DNA from 4 places in the Paenibacillus sp. FSL R5-0623 genome. Region 3 is predicted to be linked to each of the others. Evidence: riboswitches for the same ligand, from Rfam matches in the RefSeq annotation. Region 3 holds a riboswitch; each other region holds the start of a gene.
The links. Region 3 has a riboswitch for cyclic di-AMP ahead of MKY92_RS17510 (3D domain-containing protein). Riboswitches for the same ligand answer to the same signal wherever they lie in the genome.

Region 1 (5,822 bases), 1.8 Mb from region 3:
TCGATGGGGACTCTGAAGCTGCCGCTGTAGGCCCTCCTGCCGATATGCCTGCGTAAAACACAATCAAAAATGCCATGATACCTGCAATGAATCGATAATTCTTTCTCTGTTCCTTCATCATGATTCCCTCCCCGTAACTTCTGTGATCTCATTGTTTGATAATGAAGGGAGGATTATGTAAGCCAAAGCCTTCCTTAATAACAATATCCCCGCCATTGGAGACCTCTGTCTCAAGCGAAGATCCTCATCATTCCCGTTTTCTCCTTTGCATTCAGACAAGAACTGTCATTGAACAGTTAAGAAAATAGAGATTAATTAGAAAAAATACTGTAATTTGTCAGGTTTTCAGTTTAGGAGTTATTTAGTAGAATCAACAAATGAAAGAGGTTATGTGCTTCATTTCATTCCTATGATTTATGGAAGGAGGTTTTGAAAGGGTTTACATAAAATAAATGCCAGACAATCCGCTATTCTTGTTTGTTATCCCTGGTCGCGGTTTCTCTATGTAACATTTACCATTATCGAGGAGGATGAAAGTAGTGAAATTCAAACTAAAAAAGACGATTAATGTTCTTTTGGCCTGTTTAACAGCCCTGCCTTTGATGTTAACCCCGACAAATGTGTCAGCAGCCAGCGATGCAAACATTAATTTGTCCTCGGAAAAACAGCTGATCAAGGGCTTTGGGGGCATTAACCTTCCTGCCTGGATTGGTGATCTGACTCCCGCTCAACGTGAAACTGCTTTTGGTAACGATCAGAATCAGTTAGGCTTCTCAATTCTCAGGATTTACGTCGATCCAGATTCTAATAACTGGTACCGTGAAGTTGCCACAGCCAAACGGGCTATCGAAAAGGGTGCTATCGTATTCGCATCCCCATGGAATCCTCCGAGCAGCATGGTTGAAACATTCAACCGCAATGGGGACACCAATGCCAAACGCCTGAAATACGACAAATATGCCGCCTATGCGCAACATCTGAACGACTTTGTAACCTACATGAAAAATAACGGCGTAGATTTATATTCCATTTCTGTGCAGAATGAACCGGATTATGCTCATGACTGGACCTGGTGGACTCCACAAGAGATCCTTCGATTCATGAAAGAAAATGCCGGGTCCATTCAAGGTACCAAAGTCATGGCGCCTGAATCCTTCCAGTACTTAAAGAACATATCCGACCCAATCCTGAATGATCCGCAGGCGCTTGCCAACATGGACATTCTGGGAGCGCATACGTATGGAACACAGATTTCGAATTTTGCCTACCCTCTCTTTAAACAAAAAGGAGCCGGTAAAGAACTGTGGATGACTGAGGTGTATGTTCCGAATAGTGACAACAACTCAGCAGATCGCTGGCCTGAAGCACTAGACGTTTCCTATCACATGCACAATGCCATGGTAGAAGGTGATTTCCAGGCCTATGTGTGGTGGTACATCCGCAGACAGTATGGTCCGATGAAAGAGGACGGTACCATAAGCAAACGCGGGTATAATATGGCTCATTTCTCTAAATTCGTGCGTCCAGGCTACCTGCGAGTCGATGCAACGAAAAATCCGGATACGAACACATTTGTCTCAGCCTACAAAGGTGATAACAAAGTCGTCGTTGTGGCAATTAACCGTGGAACTTCAGCCACAAGCCAAAAATTCGTTCTGCAGAATGGTAATGCCTCCACTGTGTCCTCATGGATTACGGACAGCAGTCGAAACCTGGCAAGCGGAACCCCGCTTACCGTATCCAATGGAGCCTTCACGGCACAGCTCCCGCCTCAGAGCGTAACAACGTTTGTTGCCAACGTTACTGGCGGAAATAACGGCGGGAATACAGGCAGTGGCACTACGTATGAAGCCGAGACCGGAACGTCACTTACGGAAGCTGCCATTGAAACAATCTACCCCGGTTACACTGGCTCCGGGTATGTTAACTTCAATGCGATGACTGGTTCGGCCATTCAATGGAACAGCATTAATAACACTACAACAAGTACCAAAAACGTAAAGTTTCGTTATGCGCTGGAAAGCGGCACTCGGAACCTCGACATTTTTGTGAACGGAACCAAAGTCATCAGCAACGAGCCCTTTCCAGCTACGGGAAGCTGGTCCACTTGGGTTGAAAAAACAATACAGGTCCCCATGAACACGGGGACCAATACATTGAAAGTGGTCACCACTGGATCGGAAGGACCGAATATTGACAGCATTAATGTTACCGCAGCGCAATAAACGTTCCGTATGGCTGATGGAAGACCATTTGCTGTACGTGCAGCTAAGCACTAACCTCTTGGATACTCAAGTCTAAAGTTAGTGTTATATCAAAAAATGCAAAAAAAGACTCCTTAAGCGTTAGCTTAAGGAGTCTTTTTTTAGATGCGGTCGAGAGGACTCGAACCTCCACGGGGGGTTAGCCCACACGGACCTGAACCGTGCGCGTCTGCCAATTCCGCCACGACCGCATATTGTATCTCCGTGATCAATATCGGCGACAAGAGATAATATATCATGTGAAATCTATCATGTCAACACTGAAAATAATAACAATAAAGCCCGAACCAGACGTCCATGTCGTTTTCGGGCTTTACCTTTAACAGCTAATAGTTTAGTTCATTATAACGGAAGCATACTTCAAGTTACAGCTTGGAAGGCCAGTTGCCATACCATGCATAACCGCCTCTTCTTTCTTTATCAATATCACTTAGTTTGTATTTAACGACCCCGTCACGACCAATAAAGATCGGTTTATCCGTTCCCACTTCGTAGAAACGAGCCCAGATCGGTGCAGCTTTGGAATCAGCGATAATTTTGCTGTCTCCGTTTGCTCTTTCATACTTGTAACCCGTAATCTTCACTTTGTTAAACCATGCCTCAGCTCCCTTAATGGATGCCGTAATTTTAGCGGTAGCAGGTCTGGTTTTCAGGAATTTAACAATCGTTACACTCTCTCCAGCCGTCAGTGATGGTACTTCATAGATTCTTGCGCTTGCCGGTTTAAGAGAACTGGAATCATGTTGTTGTCCCCATGCTGTCAGCTTACCGCCTGAAACAACCTGTGTATTCAGAATTGCCTCCACACCTTTGGCAACTGAGTTTTTACTGCGGTTAGCAAGAGTGCTGTCGATAAACGAGAAATCACCTTTACGTGCCGCTACTTCATCCAACATGATCATTACATTAATCATGGCATCATCATTGTAAGTGATGTGCTTGTGATATCCGGAGCTTTGGTAAACTTGTGGCCATCCGCCGTTTGAATACTGCATGTTGATCAAAAAGTTAATTCCTTTGATTGCAGCTGTGGAGTAACGCGGATCATTCGTCTTTTTAAATTCCTTCGCCAATCTTCTAATTTCTGAGTATGTAGCCTTGTTGTCGATCGTGGACTTCGCCCACTCTCCACTTGTCTGTTTATAATCTTTTCTCCAACCCCCATCCGGCAGCTGGCTCTTCAAAATATCAGAAATACTCGCTGTAGTACCCGATGCATCCGCAGCAGATACCGTCCCTACAGGAAGAACTGCCATTCCAACTGCTGAGAACACCATCGTACATGCCAGGACAAAAGTAATTATTTTCTTCGCTTTCAAATGTAACACTCTCCTATGTTTGTTTTTATAAATCTTCCACTTCTGCTTACCTATGATACGCGTCCTTAAACCTCCTTTATTTGTATTTATCTCATAATAAAATCAATTTTAATCCAATATGTGGATTGGATAATCAGATAATATGCAAAAAATCGATCATTGTCAATATATGCAACTTAATGAATATAATCTCTCTAATTCTACATAACGGGATAGTTCTTTTAACTCATGACAAACCTATTTATTTATCCAAATTCGTCTTAAACGAATCAATAATGACGTTTTTGTCATGAATGATACCCAAACTTGATCCCTTCTTTCATATAAAAACCTTAATTCCGCTAACATTGAGGTATTACGAAGGGTTTTAAATAGGTTTGACAATTACGCATTTATGCAATATAGTTTCAAATAGTTACAAAAACTTAATTATTCATTGCCGAGTTTCATGTTTGAAAACGGGGGAACCAATTTGGGTGAATTATTCTTATACATAGGAAATATAGGGAACCTTCTACCGAACCCTTAGCTAACTCCGTAGGCATCGAAGGGAGAACATTGATTTTGAAAAAACTGATTATCTCCATTTTTGGAGCAGCTGTATTATTTACATCCGGGGCAACAAGCACAGAGGCAAGCAGTATCAACTCCGTAGTGAACAACATGACAGGTATTCCTTACAAATGGGGTGGCACAACTGTAGCCGGCTTCGACTGTTCTGGTTTTATGAGATATCTTTTCAACAAATACAGCATTGAATTACCACGTACTTCGCAGCAGCAAGCCAAAGCAGGTACTCCCGTATCTAAGAGCAATGTTCGGACAGGTGATCTGGTGTTCTTTAATACAACAGGCAAAGGCATTTCACATACAGGTGTATATATCGGCGGCGGACAATTCGCTCATGCCTCCAGCAGTAAAGGTGTAAGCATCACGAAGTTATCGAATCCATACTTCAATGATCGTTACGTAACAGCACGTCGGGTAACTGGACAGTTTATGTATGATAAAATGTTAGGTAAAATGTGATTCACATACAAAAAGGCATCGGTTATTAACCGGATGCCTTTTTTGCACTTAAAAATGTATGTTGCATTGCTTACTAATGCAGCGCCTTCTGCACTCGCATCGCACCTTGAGACAGGGCATGTCCTCCACCAACAGCTCCAGCCACGGCTACGGTCTCCATAATCTCCTGATCTGTTGCGCCCTTAGCACGGGCTTCTTCTACATGGTAGAAGGTACATACCTCATTGTTGGCGAATAATCCAATCCCAAGCGCAATTAACTGTTTTGTCTTCGCATCAATCACGCCAGGTTGGAAGCATTCTCCGGTAAACTCATGATAGGACTTCACCACACCTGGCAGCACATCGCTTAATGCTCCAATCTGATCCTTGTAGGCATGAACTTTATCATTCATCAATGTCATGGCTTGTAGCACACCCTCTCGGCTATAGTTACAGATCTTCCTCACTGTACCTATCTTCTCTCCCGAGTGAGCCAATTATGCCAAGAAATCATGGTAATTCCAAACATTTAACGCTCATGGCCACTGCCATAATTATAAGCTGTTACTCACTAAGTGGACTCTGGCGCGGCTCGCTGAACAGCTGATAGCTGTAACCTCGGTCCAGCTTAACGACACGTCGATTCTGACGACGGATAAGTACCTGCTCGCCATCCCAGGCAACCACAATCCCCTTCACGTCGTTCGATTCCAGCTCGTCCCGTACGACTCTTACTTTCTCACCTGACAGACGCAGGGCGTCCAATTCTGTATCACTAATCATCTTCATGGCTCCTATATTTCAAATTTATTTACAAAAAGAGACCTAAATGAAATGTCATTTAGGTCTCACGTGACTGTATTGGACTGTTATGTCATTCGAAATTATGTCCCGACTGAAAGTTACCGCTGCGCGTGCTCTTTGCTGTCGTTCTTCTCGAACCAAAAATCAAGCACTTTGGCGGACATCACACGTTCTTCAAGGTACTCCACTTGATGCGGTGTAAATTGTTCTTTCCAAGAGAAGGACAACTCTTCGCACAAGCCTACAATCGTCAGTAATTCTGACCAGGCAACATAGCGTTTGTACCAGAAAAATTGAGGATGTTCAATCATATAGGGATAAAGGTCATCGAATTCCGTATGTTTACAATCCAGGGCACGTTCAAAATGAACTTTCGATTCCGCCAGCTTATCATTAAAAAATTGTTCTGTTGCCGGTTGGTTCCC
Region 2 (5,822 bases), 2.5 Mb from region 3:
TGCTTGAGAACGCCATCCGAAGAAGTCACGGAACCTGTACGTCCACCTTTAACTGTCGCTACTGCTGTATATAAAGCTTCCATTAAGAATCTCTCCCTTATCCATATAGTTTTTATTGCCTTCCTTTCAATTTAAACTTCTGGCTCATTTTGAAACGCAATTTTGTATCTTTATCAGCTTTTACAACTTTATTATTTTCATGCATTTCAATGCCATGGCTGTATTTTCCCCACGGTTGGGTAATATACGAAGGGACATCTACAAGCTGGAACCGAAATTTTGTGCTGATACATAAAAGTTGCACTAGACAAAAACAATTGAAGGAGTACAATGTAACAATAAACATAAAAATTTAGATATATCATGAGCGAATTGTCCCGCATATATTTCCAAATCAATAATTCAAAGTCAGGTGATTATCGTATGAGTAAAAAAAATCCGTTCAACGCTCCTTCAAGAGAAACATTGTCTACTGCGGGCATGGCCCCTTCCCTTGGAGAAGCACATAGCTCGATGAAAGTTCCGCAGAATGCTGCATGGTGGAAGAAATTCCTCGCTTTTGTAGGCCCAGGATACCTTGTTGCCGTAGGTTACATGGACCCCGGGAACTGGGCAACAGATATTGCAGGCGGTTCACAGTTTGGGTATACCTTGTTATCCGTCATTTTGCTCTCGAACCTGATGGCCGTTGTCCTTCAGTCGCTGGCTGGCAAGCTCGGCATCGTCACTGGACGGGATCTGGCTCAAGCCTGTCGTGAACGATTCAGCATGCCTGTTGTCATGATGTTATGGATACTGTGTGAGCTTGCCATTGCAGCCACCGATCTGGCTGAAGTCATTGGTTCTGCCATCGCATTAAAGCTGTTATTTAACATCCCCATGTTATACGGCGTTATCATCACCGCAGTTGATGTACTCCTGATTCTTGTACTGCAAAACAAAGGCTTCCGCGCTCTGGAAACTCTCGTCATTGTGCTGATGGCAACCATCGCCCTCTGCTTCGGGATTGATCTGTTTCTGGCAAAACCGGATATGGGCGGTGTTCTCCATGGTTTTGTACCCAATGTTGAGATTCTGCAAAACCCGGCTATGCTCTATATCGCCATTGGTATTATCGGAGCAACCGTGATGCCGCATAATCTGTACCTGCATTCTTCCATTGTACAGACCCGTCAGATTGAACAGACACCACAGGGCAAAAAAGAAGCCATTCGGTACTCGACCATGGATTCTACAATCGCGTTGACACTGGCCCTGTTCATCAATGCAGCCATCCTGATCGTATCTGCTGCTGTATTCCACAGTGCTGGTATGACGCAGGTTGCCGAGATCGCAGATGCTTATCATCTGCTGACACCTCTATTGGGTACTACGGTTGCCAGTATCCTGTTCGGTGTGGCGCTGTTAGCATCAGGTCAGAACTCTACCCTTACAGGTACACTTGCTGGGCAGATCGTTATGGAAGGTTTCCTGAACATTCGGATTCCGGCTTGGCTGCGCAGACTGGTCACACGTCTGATCGCCATCATCCCGGCGGTAATTGTGACAGCCATTGCAGGAGAGCATGGCACAGAAGAACTACTCATTTTGAGCCAGGTCGTGCTGTCGCTTCAATTGCCCTTTGCTGTAATTCCCCTGGTGATGTTCACGAGTGATAAAAAAAGCATGGGTGCATTCGCCAACAAATTGTGGCTCAAAATCATCTCATGGTTCATTGCCGCGATTATCGTTGTGCTGAATGTATATCTGATCATTCAGACGATTCGGTTATTCTAATCTCGTTCTTATCGATTAAATACTAAAAAGGCTGATCAACTCCGGTATGCTATACCAAGTTGATCAGCCTTTTTTATTGAAATACAGCAAGGTGTTTCCTTTTATAGTAAAACTCAAACTCCAATAAACAATCATCTAATCCTGATTTGGTATCAGTAACGGCAGGAGTTGATCCAATGAATCAACAGTCCAGTCCGCACGTTGGTTATCCGATAGTTCTGGCTGGAATCTTCCGTAACCCTGCAACATTCGAATCGTACGCATGCCCAGCTTCCGAGCAGGTATAATGTCGTTATCGATCCGATCGCCGATCATGACGGCTTCCTCCGGTTCACAACCGGCCTGTTTCAAGGCCACAGTGTATAACTCAGGGTCTGGCTTGGACACTCCTTCTTCAGCCGAACACGCCAGAACATCAACATACTTCCGCAGTCCGTAACTCTCCAGTCTCTCTTCCGTACCAGGACTCTGATTGGCAATAATGCCAATGCGATAATGCCGTGACAACTGCTGAAGAACGTAATCCGCTGATGGAAAAGGACGTTCAAGATCTTTTTGAAACTTCAGCTTGTCCTGAATCTGCTTCTGGTGTCCCTCGTCTTCAACGAATGTGCGAATCGCCACTCTCATCGGCCATTGCTCATATTTCTGGTAACAGTTCGCGAACAGTTCGCGTACCGCCTCAATCTTCACCGGATACCCCAATGCACAGGCTTCGCGGACGAACTGTCCGATAATATCATCAACCGGCTCCCATTCATCCACCAGTGTATCTCCAACATCAAAAAACAACCATTTCAATCCACCTACATCCGGCACGCCAATTCCTCCTTGTAAGCCACAGGTGATTCCTGATCCTAATTCAGTTCAAAAAGTCTGGTTTTCAGTACCGAGAAGATGGAATGAAGCTAGAAATGGAGTAGCGGAGCGTAGAGAAAACTACGTGAGCAACGGACATTTCGGCTGAATTTCATATTCGATGCTGATGATGCCACTAGGCATCCTTCGTAATCAAAAGCGGACTTTTTGAACAACCTATAGAAACCATAAAAAAGAAGACTCACCATCCTGCATGAGTCTCCTCAAACTTCCGTTTATCGATACATTCAATTATAACAGGCACCTTACACCTGAGCAATCACAAGCTATGGCATTAACCATTGAGGAGAAAGCCAACTTCCCCATTGAGCGAATATACAATCCGGTCTGCGCCCATGCCCCGATAGATACCCTTAGGATGACTCTGCTCCGTAATAACGCACAGAGATTTCGAAGTCCATGAACGGCAGATCTGTAAATAACGACAGGTCAGATTCAGGCTGTTCTCGAAAATAAACACGTTGCCTACGCTGCCCTGCGGCAAAAACCATTTTTGAGCTGCAGCCGTGTTCATGCGAATGACATGTTCTACTCCGATTCTACGGAGTCTGCGCTCTTCCCCTGCACTGTTGGTTAGAACGGCAAAGGGCATTTTTTTGTACATCAGCAATTTGATAAATTTGCGTCCTGCTTCATTTGGAGCAGTCACTAAGATCATCTCAGTATCCATCATTCGTTCCTCCCTTGGCGTGAAAAGACAACAAAAAAGAAGCGTGGGGGACCAAGGCCTCCCGAACGCTTCTTAAAGAACCCATGGCGAAAACACCATGAACCAGCGTACGGCTTGTTGCCTCTCCCTTTAACGCTTACGAGGTTAGCTGACGGATTCGGGCGCGAGAGTCGCCCTATTTCCGGCTGTCACCGGAAAATTCACCCCATGAATGCCTACTGTCCTGGACAGCGCATTCTGTTGGTTCCCCCGTTTTCCACTCATCAATGAATGGAAACTCAGCGATTAAAACATCGTTCGTATATCTTAAGGATAAGATCGAGCGATATTATCGTTTGTTTCGTTTTTCAGGTACAATTTAGTTTAAATTGAAATTACGTTATGAATCATACACCCGCGCCATGACGGTGTAAAGTCCGCACAGATCACCGAATCGACAGATTTTCGGCAATACTCACATATAATAGCGCTTACAATAAGGTCATACTCTATCCATCTCTTTAAATCTATCTAATTCTCACTCTGACGAAAATCAACTCGCAATTCATTCACGTATTCTGCACAACTTGCCTGTTTTGATTCTTTTAACACCATATTAGTTTTGCAATATTTAATTGTAACCAATATAATAGAAGATATAAGAGTAAATAAATGGAGGCGATTTAGATGACAGTCTACGATTACAAAGTGAATACCCTTCGCGGTCAAGAAGTTGAAATGTCCGACTACCGTGACAAAGTGTTACTGATTGTGAATACGGCAAGCTCATGCGGCCTCACTCCTCAATTCAAAGGTCTGCAAGAACTGCAAGACAAGTTTCAAGATGCTCCATTTGAAGTTCTTGGTTTCCCAAGCAACCAGTTTGCACAGGAAAAAGGATCTTCCGACGATATTGCCGAGTTCTGTCAGATGAATTATGGCGTAAGCTTCCCCATGTTTGAGAAAATTGATGTGAACGGCTCAAGCGCTCACCCTCTTTTCCAACACCTTAGCACAGAAGCTCCTGGCCTGCTCGGCTCCAAAGCAATTAAATGGAATTTCACCAAATTCCTTGTGGATCAGAACGGACAGGTACTGAAACGTTATGCTCCCAAAACAACACCGGACAAGATTGAAGAAGATATCAAGAACTTGCTGCAAAAATAATACATTGGCCACCCGTAGCCGGAAGGTAAGCACCATTGCCTCGGTAATGGATGGCCTTTTTTTCTCAACTTTGATGTCAAACTGTTCAAAAAGACAAAAAAAAGAAGCCTTCCATTAATGGAAAGCTTCTTTTTAATCGTTCATATGATGCGGTCGAGAGGACTCGAACCTCCACGGGCATACGCCCACTACCCCCTCAAGATAGCGTGTCTGCCATTCCACCACGACCGCATGTCGTAAATAATCGGCAACAGAATTGATTATACTGGGTTCAGAACTAAAAGTAAAGTATTTTTTAATACTACTTTTTCAGCTAGGCAATTTCATCAAAAATCGCATAATCTCGTCATCTTTACCCATGAACTGCATATGATTAGATTTGATCCCCTCTTTTTCGGTAAGAGCCGATCTTGTTGATTCATTTATATATAGTCCTTCCTTATATATAGTCCACCCTACATTTCTCCACATAAGTAACGCAATAAGTTATATAAAATAACACAGATATTAAATTCCAGATTTAATCCATTAATTCTCACGGATACTATTGACAAAAAGCGGACGTTTATGGGATGATAACTATCATATAATTCGGATTTTTAAACACAAAGCAAACAAAAAGGAATATAAATGTCACTTTAAGTGACATTTAACGAACACAGGAGGCGAATGATTGTGAACCGTGGGAATAAGCTTCTCGATTATGTCAAACTGCTTGATTCCTCTATTCAGGTTGGAGGGTTCACCCATTCCTTCGGCATGGATATCCATATCAGGGAGGGTACCATTCGTAATGCTGAAGATCTCGAATCATTCATGCGTTGTCAGTTGCATCCCAGCATCGTTCGTCTTGAAGGTATGGCCATTAAAGGCATCTATACCGCAGCAGATCACAAGGATACATGGCGGATAGCTCTGATCGACAAGCTCGTCCATGTTCAGCGAACCCCTGGAGATCTCAGAGAACAAGCTGCCGCGATGGGTAAACGATTGATCAGACTCGCACGCGCTCTGCACCCCTGGATTGAATTCACCCAGCTCGAACAGATCTTTGCCAAATACGATTCGGTTGGCTGCCTCTCCACTGTTCACGCCTGGATTAACCACCACCTCGATATCCCGGTCGAGGAGGCGGTCCTTGGTTACCTGCATTCAGCCATGAATGCCTGCATAACCGAAGCCTCCAAAGTCATTCCCCTGAACAATGATACAACCAAGGATCTGATGGTCCGCCTGGCCACAGATCTGGAGAATGAATGGAAGACCGTCAGCGCCTCGGCTGCGGATGGACTGGCACAGCCAACCTCGATGTCCATGAAATCGTTTTTCCCCAGTTTCCATATGCTTGGAG
Region 3 (5,822 bases):
GATACACGAGGAACATACGCTCTGTGTTCTCTGCCGAGATCTGATCCGGTTGCCTTTGGTCAGACAATTCCTGGGCCACTTCCGGAACGGTACGGTCAGAAGCCCGGTACACATAGGACGTTGAGTTACCACTGCCGTTAACCGATTCAAGCGGGTATGTGTCCTGAACAGAAGGTGCTCCGCACGCGGACAACAGAGACATCACAAGGCTGAGGACCAGCATTAATTTTAATCCATGTGCCAAGCGTTTTTTCATTGGGAACCTCTCCTAGCTCGAACGAATCACTTTGATATCCGCAGGAAGAATGGACTCACCCTCATACAGTGTAAATCTTCTGTCTTGCCACTCCACCCGAAGAAGCATATTATCATCCGACTGATACTGCCATACCAATTGTTCTCCAGCCTGGCCATATGGAGTTCTACCTGCCGTTGATACCATGCCTCCATACTCTTCCTCCAGATGATATGCGCGTCCATCCAGATCCAGCAATGTGGGCACCTCATCAGGTGTATCAAGCCTGCCATCAATTGGTGTATATAGAGCGTAACGTGTGAGTTCACGTTCTTCGATATGCAAATATCGAAATGCGGTACCATCCTGCAGCGTGAGCACAACTGCATTTCGAGCACGATTTTGTACCCGACCAACGACTTCATAAGTGACCAGAGAAACCTCACAGATATCACCAGGTGCAAGCTGAAGCATCGTTTTCTCTGCCTGCGGTGGTTCAGGTTTTGTTAGTATTCCTTTAATTCGTTTCCATACACTCATGAGAATTACTCCTGTTCCTTATCTTATAAACAAGCTGCAATAATCAGTGCGCCCACGATATGTAAAGCGCCAGAGAACAACCCGTATCCTGTCTTCCCTTGCTGAATTCCTGTATCCAGATCCAGATTGGCCCATTTGCGAATCATAAAGTGTACAACACTCTCCAGAATCAACAAAATGATAAAGGATACAACGGAGACCAACAATGCTTCTCCAAGATGACCAGCCGTAGAAATGGACGTAGCGAGTACATACCCTTGTGCAAATAATTTCATAACCATACGTGTAGTAACGGCCATATTGCCAGCCTTAACTTCAGCAAAATCCTTATATTTCGTGAACAGTGAGTCGATATACATCAAAACAAACAGCAAAACCGAACCAGATACTGTCCAGACCAGCATCGCCAAAATATTCAAATCCATTTACACAGCCCCCACATATCAACATGAACCGCATTTAAAAGCGAAGGAGAAATGCTCTTCTCCTCCGCTGGTTAACCCTGCTGACAACCAAGGTAATTAGTTCTTATTATCGTACTGTTTCATCAATGCTGCGAGTTCATCTTCAACAGCCTGATCTTTACCCAACTTCTCGAACTCTTCATCCAAAGACTTGCCTTTGGAAGACATTTCGTTGCTTGCTTCTGCCTGTGCTTCCATCTGCATCATTTTCTCTTCCATACGCTTCATACCAGCACTTGCAGTATCGGAGCCAAACCCATTCAACGCTTTGTTGATTTCCGTTTGGGCTTTTGCTGCATTGTAGCGGGCTACCAATGTTTCGCGTTTGTTCTTCATTTGAGTCAGTTGCTTACGCATCTCGTCGAGCTTGCCACGCAGGTTATCTGCAGAAGCCTTGTTTTGGTCATAGCTGGTTTTGTACTCAACCATCTTCTCTTCAGCAACCTTTTTCTCTTCCAGGGCACGCCGAGCCAAATCCAGATTCTGAGCACGTGCCGCCGTATGCGCCTGCTCTTCACGTTTCTTCACAAGAGCTTCCTGCTCTTCGAATAACTGCTTGAATTTCTTCTCAATGGCGATCTGTTGAGCTACTGCTTTCTCCGCATCTTCCAGATCCTCTTGCATGTCACGGATATATTGGTCCGTCATCTTGATTGGATCTTCCGCTTTGTCAATAATGGCGTTGATGTTAGACATGGTTAGATCACGCAAACGTTTGAAAATGGACATTATGTTATTCCTCCTAGTCGATATTACATCGTATATAAACATACATACGTAACAATCTACAACTCGTTTCAATTTTAGCAAATAAAATCAAAACATTCGATGGCTCTTATGTCAGGAAGACCGCTTATCTTTGTTCAGATGATCCTCCATCAACCTCTCTGCAGTCTGCACGATTTCGTCGATCTGCATCCGCGTGATGGAATCAAAATGAATACCCATGATCACCGTAACGGTTACTTTCAGATTCAGGGCAGCCTTTCGGGCAAGCCGCTCACACAGCTCTTGTTCCTTATGCCCCGGAATATGTACCGTCGTCCCGCTGACGCGCTCATGATCCACGTAGAATGTGGCTGCGGCGCCAATATGCGCCTTTCCTCCCGTAACGAGAAAAACCTTATCTTCTCCTGCTTCAATCACCTGTAAACGTATGGATTTCAAATCATATGTACTCATACCCATCCACCTATCCTTTTCTATATGTTTTATATGGAGGAATTATGGCTGTCATAAGCTAAATCCGCAATGAAACTTCTCACACTACGCATAACTTGTAGATAGCCCGGGCATACCAAAGAGAACGTCATTTTGGAAAAGGAGGCCGTTATTATGCGCGTACGCCTCATTATGCTGATGGTTATCGTTATTTTTCTCGGAGGATATCATGCTCCAGTTTCATCGCGGGATGTTTCAAGCCCGCCAAGTGAATCCGTATCAGGTTCGGATTCTGCGGAAGAAGAACAACTGACATTGGGACAGTTACGTCAAAAATATGCCGATACGTTCAAAACGAATGGTCCTTCAACCAAGAAGGTTGCACTGACTTTTGATGATGTACCTGACCCACGGTTTACTCCACAAGTACTGGATGTATTGAAGAAATACAATGTCAGAGCTACATTCTTCATCGTGGGTAGTCGTGCTGAGAAACATCCGGATCTGGTGAAACGCATCGTTAAGGAAGGGCACATGGTTGGTAATCACAGCTACAATCATCCTGAATTCAGTAAGCTGTCGATGAATGCCTTTCGTAAACAAATTCTACATACCGGAGATATTATTCAACGTTTGGCGGGATATACGCCCAAGATGATTCGACCGCCTTATGGAGACATTAATGAAGAACAGCTGAGATGGGCTGCCAAACAACACTATAGCATTGTGAACTGGAACGTAGACTCCCTGGACTGGAAAGGCCTTTCAAAGGAGCAGGTGAAAGATAACATCCTGTCTGCCGTAAAACCAGGCTCCATTGTTCTGCAACATGCTGGAGGCGGTGTAGGATCAAACCTGAACGGCACGATTGAGGCTTTGCCTGAAATCATTGAGGAATTGCAAAAGCGCGGATATGAACTCGTCACCTTGGACGAAATGCTGGGATTGTCAAAGGCCAAAGATTAAGATGACCATGAAGTAATAAATGAGAATATTAAAAGGGTGCTGTTCAATCGCAAGTTTGCGACTGGCAGACACCCTGTTTGAATTCGTTAGATGTAATTAATTTTCTACTTCAGAATGTACAGCTCGATATCCTGAAATCCAAATGTGCTTACGGACTGTTTGCTACCCGGGATAAAGATATCAATCCGGTGACCCTTGATTGCACCGCCTACATCACGCGCGGTGGCTACAAAAGCCTGTTTTGGCAATCCTGGATGGCTGTGACCCGTTACCAGTACTTTGGTTCCGAGTGGAATTACACTTGGATCAACTGCAATCGTACCCAGTTCAAGGTCATTTCCGAAATAATCGACTGCACCCCAGCCTCCATTTTCAGACGGATCTGCAGAGTATGCCGTTGCTTTTACGTTCACAGCTTTGCTGTAATCGAATGTTTTACCCCAGGCCTGAACCACTTTGTTATCTGCATTAACGTCCAAGCTCGCTGTGGTAACTGTTTTGGCTTGGGTCTTGCTCTCCGTCGCCGCGGCAGCTACATTGTTTGCCTTACCGGGAATCGTAATTTTCAAACCACCATAAATATTGTAAGGTGAAATGTCGTTGTTTGCTTTAACCAATGTGTTCATTGCTACTCCATATTGTTTTGATAAGGTGTAGAAGGTATCCCCTTCTTTGGCCACATGAACTGAATCGGCGTGAGCCGGAACGGCTTGAATAAGCATTGCTGTTGTCATTAATGCTACTGCTGTTTTGGCTATACGTTTCTTGTTAATCATGGTCTTCCTCCCTCATTGTGCCTGCGAAGTTAGTTGTCGGATTCGGATGAGGAGCCCACCCTATAGGTTCTTCATTACATTTGAAACGTTATGTACCCCTAATTCACCCCAAGCAGTGTGCTGTAGATCTTCCCCCTGCACAATCTGCATCGTTACATCCCCCACACTCCCTGTCCGGAAGTTTCGGCAGAGTTCAATATATCACAATTTTGTAACCTGAACTTGTAGTAATTCTTACCAAATAGTTTTTAGCATGTAAGCATGTGTAAGAATACTGCATACTCTAGAATTGTTGGACGACCCGATTCCTTTACATCTGGTAACAGAATAGTTACTTTTCCGAATCCATACGTGATTATTATCCATAAAAAAATAGCGTTACCGACTCGAAGTCAGTAACGCTATTTGATCACTTCGTTTAGAGTACTTTCGCAAGAAAATCACGTGTACGTGAATTTTTCGGTGCTCCAAATACCTCATCTGGTGTTCCCTCTTCTACAATAACCCCGCCATCCATGAACAGGATCCGGTCTCCCACTTCACGTGCAAAACCCATCTCATGTGTCACGATGACCATGGTCATCCCGCCTTCTGCAAGACGTTTCATGACATCCAACACTTCACCGACCATCTCGGGGTCCAATGCCGAAGTAGGCTCGTCAAACAGCATGACATGCGGCTGCATGGCCAATGCTCTTGCAATGGCGATCCGCTGCTTCTGTCCACCAGACAGCTGATTCGGGAATGTATCTTTTTTATCATACAAGCCCACAGTGTTAAGCAGATCAGCAGCAATTTTCTCCGCTTCCTGCGTGGATTGTTTCTTCACTTTAATCGGAGCAATCGTGATGTTTTGCTGTACCGTTTTGTGTGGGAACAGGTTGAAATGCTGGAACACCATACCCATTTTTTCCCGAGTTGCATTAATGTTGTGCTTGGGGTCCGTAATTGACACACCTTCAAAATCGATTTCACCTGATGTAGGTTGTTCCAAGAGGTTCAGACAACGCAAAAAAGTACTTTTACCTGAACCGGAAGGGCCGATGACCACGACAACCTCACCTTTGCCAATCGTCACATTAATGCCCTTAAGCACATCGTTATTTCCATAAGATTTGTGTAATTGTCTAACGTCTATCACTTGCACTCAACTTCCTTTCCAGTCGTCCAAGCAGCTTGGACAAAATAAACGTTAATACAAAGTAGATGGCTGCTGCAATCAAAAATGGACTCAAGCCTTGATACGTAATGTTTTTGACCACACTTGCCTGATACATAATGTCCACCATACCGATAACTGAGATAATGGAGGATTCCTTGATGATGGTTATGAATTCATTACCGATCGCCGGTAATACAGCTTTGAATGCCTGTGGCAATATGATATAACGCATCGCATCGCCTCTTCCCATACCTAGGGAACGAGCTGCCTCCAACTGACCACGATCTACACCTTGAATACCCGCACGGAAAATCTCCGCCAGATAGGCACCACTATTGATTGAAAGTGTAATGATACCTGCCTGAAGTGCAGTGAAGTTAATGCCAAAGCTCAGGGAAAAACCATAGTAAATAATCATCAATTGTACCAGCATCGGTGTGCCACGGATCACTTCAACGTAAGCAGTACCGATCCAGCGCAAGATTGCAGCGTCATGCAAACGGAACAAACAGATGATC
Region 4 (5,822 bases), 3.0 Mb from region 3:
GTTCACACCGGGAAGGTCATTAAGGAATATTAAAAAGGTTAGAAATAACAATTTAGATAAGTCCAGTATACCTGTAATTTTTTATTTTGCTACAGGTGCAGGGATTTCGGAAATACATTCGTTACAAACAATTTTACCTTTGAAGTAAGTAACGTTCTCTGCATTACCACAGAAGATACAAGCAGGCTCGTATTTTTTCAACATGATGCGCTCGCCGTCAACGTAGATTTCCAGAGCATCTTTTTCACCAATACCGAGCGTACGGCGCAATTCAATTGGAATAACTACCCGTCCCAGTTCGTCCACTTTTCTTACAATACCTGTTGATTTCATCATTATAATCAGTGCTCCTCTCAGCTAACTATCATTGTCATTATTCGACATTATTTTATGTTTTATGATACTCATCATACCAACGATTCCCAAATCAGTCAACCTTAAAATTAGCTTAAAATTAAGGCTGTTTTTCACAAGGTTACGGATGGTAAGGGATTGGAAGCTGTTTTTCGCATTTAAACCTCAATGTCAGCTTTGTCGATTTGGAAAACGACAAAACTACTCCATTCGACAAAGTTCGTCATGTCGTGTCGAATCCTAGGTGAATCGTAGAGCTCAAAGCGTTAATATAAAAGAAATTAAAGGAGTGAGTCGACATGGAACAACGTTTAACGGAAGAGAAAGTATTCAAAGATCCGGTACATAATTATATCCACGTGCAAGATCCGGTTATATGGCAGTTAATTAACACCCCGGAATTTCAGCGTTTACGCCGGATTCGTCAGCTAGGTACTTCTTACCTTACCTTTCACGGAGCAGAGCATAGTCGGTTCTCACATTCGCTAGGTGTTTATGAGATCACACGCAAGATCATCTCTCAATTTGAAAGAAGTCATTATTCGGATTGGCCGAAGGAAGAAAAAATTGTAGCTCTGTGTGCAGCTCTACTTCATGATCTCGGGCATGGGCCATTCTCTCACTCCATCGAGGAAGCTTTTGACATGAATCACGAAGATTGGACTTGTCGCATTATTACAGGTGATACCGAAGTAGGGGCGATCTTAAGACGGTATGCTCCTGATTTTCCTGAGAAAGTAGCGTCTGTCATTCAAAAAACGTATGAAAAGCCGATTGTTGTGAACTTGGTGACCAGTCCGCTTGATGCAGACCGAATGGATTATTTGCTCAGGGATGCTTATTTTACAGGTGTAAATTACGGCACGATTGACCTTGATCGTATCCTTCGGATGCTGCGTCCTTATCATGGGCGGATTGTAGTCAAGGAGTCAGGCATGCATGCTGTGGAGGATTACCTAATGTCTCGGTATCAGATGTATTGGCAGATTTACTTCCATCCGGTAACTCGTAGTTCTGAAATTATATTGCGGCAAATATTCAAGCGAGCGAAAACACTCATACAACATGATTTTCAATTCCGCTTCATGATTGATCCACTCCCTCAACTATTTGAAGGGGAATTATCCGTAGATGAATATTTGCAGTTGGATGAAGCATTAATTCAGACGGCATTTACGCAGTGGCGCAAGGAGGACGATACTGTTCTGAGTGAGTTATGCGAACGTTTTATGGATCGCAAGTTATATAAGTATGTAGAGCTTGAACAGGTCGACTTGACAATGATGGAAGAGATTCGGGAAGCTTTTGTACAGGCTGGCCTCGATCCCGAATATGATCTTGAAATTGATTTTCCTTCGGATAATCCGTATGATGTGTTTCGTCCGGATGAATCCACAGATAAGCAGATTCTTCTTCTGGATCGACAGGACAATTTACGTGAGTTGTCAGAAGTATCTGACATTGTCCGTTCCATCAGTGGGCTTCACCGAGGGAAACATCATTTGTATTACCCGCAAAACAAGGTGGATGCGATTATTCACGAATTACCGTCACATATACGCCCCTATTTCTTGTAATCGTGTGGGTATAATCCGATGAAGAATTTTGATATCAAAACACTTTCCAAAAGAGCTATTTTTCATGATACAGTAATCTGCTTTAATGGGGAGTATATGTAGATCGACATAATTTTGTAAATGCAAGCAGGCAGAATGATTGCAATTAGCAATATATAGATCAGAATATCTGTATATCTTCTATATATTGTAGTTGTGAAGAAACAAACGTGATGATGTAATACACAGATTACCCAAAATGTTTTATGTACGAGTCATTAAATTATTGGAATTTACAAATTGAATTTTCAAAAGAAGATAGTCGTTATTTCGACATGAAGGGAGATACAGACATGATGCTGTTCGACACACATACACATCTGGATGCACCACAATTCGACGAGGACCGCGAGGAAATGATTCAGCGTGCTGTGGATGCAGGAGTTGGTCGCATGATCAACATTGGCTTTAACCGGGAGACGATTCCAACCACAATGAAACTCGCTGAAACATATGATTTTATATATGCAGCTGTAGGGTGGCATCCCGTAGATGCGATCACAATGCAGGAGGGCGATTTGGAGTGGATTGCATCTTTATGCAAGCATGAAAAAGTGGTTGCGATCGGTGAGATTGGGTTGGATTATCACTGGGACACTTCACCAAAGGAAATACAGCATCGCGTATTACGACAACAAATTGCTTTGGCGCGTGAAGTGAAGATGCCGATTGTCATCCATAATCGGGATGCGCATGAAGATATCATAAGAATTTTGCGTGAAGAGAAAGCGGGTGAGGTTGGTGGTGTGATGCACTCCTTCTCAGGCAGCTGGGAAACAGCGAAAAGTTGTCTCGATATGGGCTTCCATCTCTCCTTCGGAGGACCAATCACATTCAAAAATGCAAAGCAGCCCAAAGAGGTGCTGGAGAAGGTTCCTATGGACCGGTTTTTCATTGAAACAGATGCTCCATATTTGACACCTCATCCATATCGTGGGAAGCGAAATGAGACAGCGCATGTACGTCTCGTTGCAGAGGCAGCTGCGGAAATTAAAGGCATTTCGGTGGAGGAAATTGCTGCAATAACAACCAAAAATGCCATGGAACGATTTGGAATTCGTTAAAAAAACGAGTAAATGAGGTGAAAAAGGCAGGTAAGCGGAGTTAATTTGCCCTTTGATCCAAATAAATCAAGAATATTACAATATTTTAACCAAATATTCAGAAAAACGTACTTGATCAACGCTTTACAACATGCATCAAAACAGGATATCATCTTTTCAGTGAATTGTTGTGCGGAAAATTGGACAGATGTTCGGGGGATGAACAAAGGGACACTTTCCGATGAAACAACATTACTTTCATGAATCAGTCTCGCTGAGTCTCCGTTAACGGAGAGCGGGGGAACCAATAGGGCTTAAACATCGGTGTATTTGGCCGATGCGCAACGTTCGCTGACCCAAAAGCAGCGAAGGGAACTGCGAAGCCGTATTTGATTTCTTCTTTGGGTCTCGGGGTGAATTCAAGGGCGTCCGCCATGAGCGGGTGACCCAAGATAGGGCGGCTCTCTTTCGCCCGAACCCGACAGCTAACCTCGCAAGCGGAAAAAGAGAGGCAACCTCGTGCATGAATTTCCGATATTCAAATCATTCGGAAGCCACGAAAGAGTTCCTCTTACACTCTTTCTTTGGCTTTTTTGTTTTTGAATAAAAGAAATATTGTCATCATACGGTAGGTATTCAGGAGGATGACATCATGTTGCGAAGATTGATTCATGGTGCAGAACCGGATTATGTTGGTCCAATCTGTGTTCTGTAGAAAATTTGGTATAGTCACGTCAAAGACATCATGCATTACTTTAGACGGCGAGGCTATGAAGGAGGACGGAGAAGTGGGCACATTCCAACCAGAAGAGACCCATGAGTCACGATCATCCAGTAAGTCTTTCGCGTTGCGGTGGAAGCATGAGAACATGCGTCAAATGGCATTGATCGCGATTTTCTCAATTGCGCTTACAATCATGATCTTGTTAGTCGTTTACGGTCAGGCCGGGAAACAAATTTCGCTGGTTATTGATGGCAAAGCTCAGGTGGTAGAGACTCGTACAGGAATGCTTCAGGAAATGCTGGAGGAGCAGTCGATCACAGTCAGCCCTCACGATAAGGTATCCATGTCCATGAATGGGGCGATTACAGATGGAGACCGAATCGTTATTGAGCGGGCCGTTCCAGTTAACATTACGGCAGACGGAGACACCAAGACTCTGTATACAACCGATTCATCGGTAGAAGATGCAATTCAAAAATCAGGTATTCAAGTTGAAAGTAATGATAAAGTGTATCCGGCGCTTGGAACTGCGATCAAAGCAGAGATGAAGATCCGTGTAGTGCGCGTAACAAAGCGTACAGTGGATGTAGAGCAACCGATCGCTTACAAAGTTATTAAAACGGCTGACCCTAGCTTGTACAAAGGGGATAACCGTGTCGTTGTAAACGGCAAAGAAGGCACACTTGTACAGCACATCGAAAAGGTATTTCAGGATGGAGAATTGGTCTCCAAAAAAATGGTCGGCAAATCTGTCGCGAATAATCGTGTAGATAAAGTGATTGCTGTCGGCACCAAAGCAAAACCGGTCGTGAAAGAACCAGAGATTCAGACCGTATCGGCTCAAACTTCAACAACCAAAAAGGCTACAACAACGAACTCGAAGAAAACATCTGCCTTGGGCAGCAAAGTAATTACCGTATCCGGGACTTCTTTTAAATACTCCAAAGTACTTAAAAATGTATCCATGACTGCCTACTCTTCCGAAGAGCCTGGCATTGGAACTAAAACAGCTTCCGGTACTCGTGTAACGGAAGGACGCACCATTGCGGTTGATCCCAAAGTCATTCCAATTGGCTGGTGGGTATATATCGAAGGTCTGGGATTCCGTCGTGCGGAAGATACAGGCGGTGCCATTAAAGGCAACAAAATTGATGTGTATTATGACAGTGTGAAGCATGCCCTGAATTTTGGACGTAAGAAAGGCAAGACGGTCTACGTGATCGGTCCGGTGAAGCCGGAAGCGAACTAAAATCGTTTTACTTTGAAATGGGAATGCTATAAAATAGTTGCATGAATGATTCATGCGGAATATGCGGCGGAGGAGTCTGAATTCAGTCTCCCCCGCCGTTTGGCAGAGAAGAGGATATTCCTCTTCTTTTTGCGTTAGAAAGGAAGAAATGGAACATGATAAAAGAAGTCATTGTGGTGGAAGGCCGTGACGATACGGTAGCTATCCGTCGGGCCGTTGAAGCCGATACAATAGAAACAGGTGGATCAGCAATCAACCAACGCATTCTGAAGCGGATTGCGCTTGCTCAGGAGAGACGGGGAGTCATTGTACTGACAGATCCGGATCATGCTGGCGAACGCATTCGTAAAATTATTGCGAATAAGGTGCCTGGCTGCAAACATGCCTTCATTCCGGAAGCCGATGCAACGCGTAAAGGGGACATTGGGGTGGAGAATGCCTCACCTGAGGCGATCCGTCATGCTCTGGCGCGCGTACATACTTCATACGAAGGTGCTCCGAGCCTGATCGATTGGGAGGACCTGATCGCGGCAGGACTTATCGTGCATCCGCAGGCTGCTGCACGTCGCATGGAGATGGGCAATCTGCTGGGCATCGGTTATTGTAACGGTAAGCAGTTCCACAAACGTCTCAGTGTATTTCAGATTACACGGGAAGAGTTCTCTACAGCATTAGCGCAAATTGAAGGTGAAGGATTGTGAGCATATGAAGGACATGGAAGAGACGATAGAAATTGCAACGCCCAAGCGAACCAAAGAGATTATTCAAAGACACGGATTCTCATTTAAGAAAAGTCTGGGTCAGAACTTTTTGATTGATCAAAATATACTGAACAA

Region 1: linked by a shared signal. The riboswitch ahead of MKY92_RS10275 (C40 family peptidase) and the one ahead of MKY92_RS17510 (3D domain-containing protein) in region 3 are both predicted to bind cyclic di-AMP.
Region 2: linked by a shared signal. The riboswitch ahead of MKY92_RS06960 (hypothetical protein) and the one ahead of MKY92_RS17510 (3D domain-containing protein) in region 3 are both predicted to bind cyclic di-AMP.
Region 4: linked by a shared signal. The riboswitch ahead of MKY92_RS00155 (ubiquitin-like domain-containing protein) and the one ahead of MKY92_RS17510 (3D domain-containing protein) in region 3 are both predicted to bind cyclic di-AMP.

What each region holds. Positions count from the first base shown of each region.
Region 1 is NZ_CP150233.1:2,218,010-2,223,831, reverse strand. Features, by position in the region: gene MKY92_RS10295 (divergent polysaccharide deacetylase family protein) at 1-121, opposite strand, end outside; gene MKY92_RS10290 (carbohydrate-binding protein) at 540-2,225, shown strand; tRNA gene MKY92_RS10285 (tRNA-Leu) at 2,371-2,455, opposite strand; gene pelA (pectate lyase) at 2,630-3,592, opposite strand; cyclic di-AMP (ydaO/yuaA leader) riboswitch at 4,011-4,142, shown strand; gene MKY92_RS10275 (C40 family peptidase) at 4,148-4,612, shown strand; gene MKY92_RS10270 (carboxymuconolactone decarboxylase family protein) at 4,686-5,015, opposite strand; gene MKY92_RS10265 (hypothetical protein) at 5,158-5,376, opposite strand; gene MKY92_RS10260 (hypothetical protein) at 5,496-5,822, opposite strand, start outside.
Region 2 is NZ_CP150233.1:1,545,303-1,551,124, reverse strand. Features, by position in the region: gene MKY92_RS06975 (organic hydroperoxide resistance protein) at 1-83, opposite strand, end outside; gene MKY92_RS06970 (Nramp family divalent metal transporter) at 481-1,776, shown strand; gene MKY92_RS06965 (HAD family hydrolase) at 1,912-2,595, opposite strand; gene MKY92_RS06960 (hypothetical protein) at 2,930-3,328, opposite strand; cyclic di-AMP (ydaO/yuaA leader) riboswitch at 3,444-3,619, opposite strand; gene MKY92_RS06955 (glutathione peroxidase) at 3,992-4,471, shown strand; tRNA gene MKY92_RS06950 (tRNA-Leu) at 4,620-4,702, opposite strand; gene MKY92_RS06945 (urease accessory UreF family protein) at 5,147-5,822, shown strand, end outside.
Region 3 is NZ_CP150233.1:3,998,003-4,003,824, forward strand. Features, by position in the region: gene MKY92_RS17480 (DUF4247 domain-containing protein) at 1-256, opposite strand, end outside; gene MKY92_RS17485 (DUF4178 domain-containing protein) at 269-775, opposite strand; gene MKY92_RS17490 (DUF350 domain-containing protein) at 799-1,200, opposite strand; gene MKY92_RS17495 (PspA/IM30 family protein) at 1,297-1,968, opposite strand; gene MKY92_RS17500 (hypothetical protein) at 2,080-2,421, opposite strand; gene MKY92_RS17505 (polysaccharide deacetylase family protein) at 2,575-3,366, shown strand; gene MKY92_RS17510 (3D domain-containing protein) at 3,471-4,142, opposite strand; cyclic di-AMP (ydaO/yuaA leader) riboswitch at 4,145-4,341, opposite strand; gene MKY92_RS17515 (amino acid ABC transporter ATP-binding protein) at 4,561-5,283, opposite strand; gene MKY92_RS17520 (ABC transporter substrate-binding protein/permease) at 5,270-5,822, opposite strand, start outside.
Region 4 is NZ_CP150233.1:30,616-36,437, forward strand. Features, by position in the region: gene MKY92_RS00140 (AbrB/MazE/SpoVT family DNA-binding domain-containing protein) at 82-336, opposite strand; gene MKY92_RS00145 (HD domain-containing protein) at 654-1,931, shown strand; gene MKY92_RS00150 (TatD family hydrolase) at 2,264-3,034, shown strand; cyclic di-AMP (ydaO/yuaA leader) riboswitch at 3,276-3,529, shown strand; gene MKY92_RS00155 (ubiquitin-like domain-containing protein) at 3,802-4,986, shown strand; gene rnmV (ribonuclease M5) at 5,142-5,687, shown strand; gene rsmA (16S rRNA (adenine(1518)-N(6)/adenine(1519)-N(6))-dimethyltransferase RsmA) at 5,692-5,822, shown strand, end outside.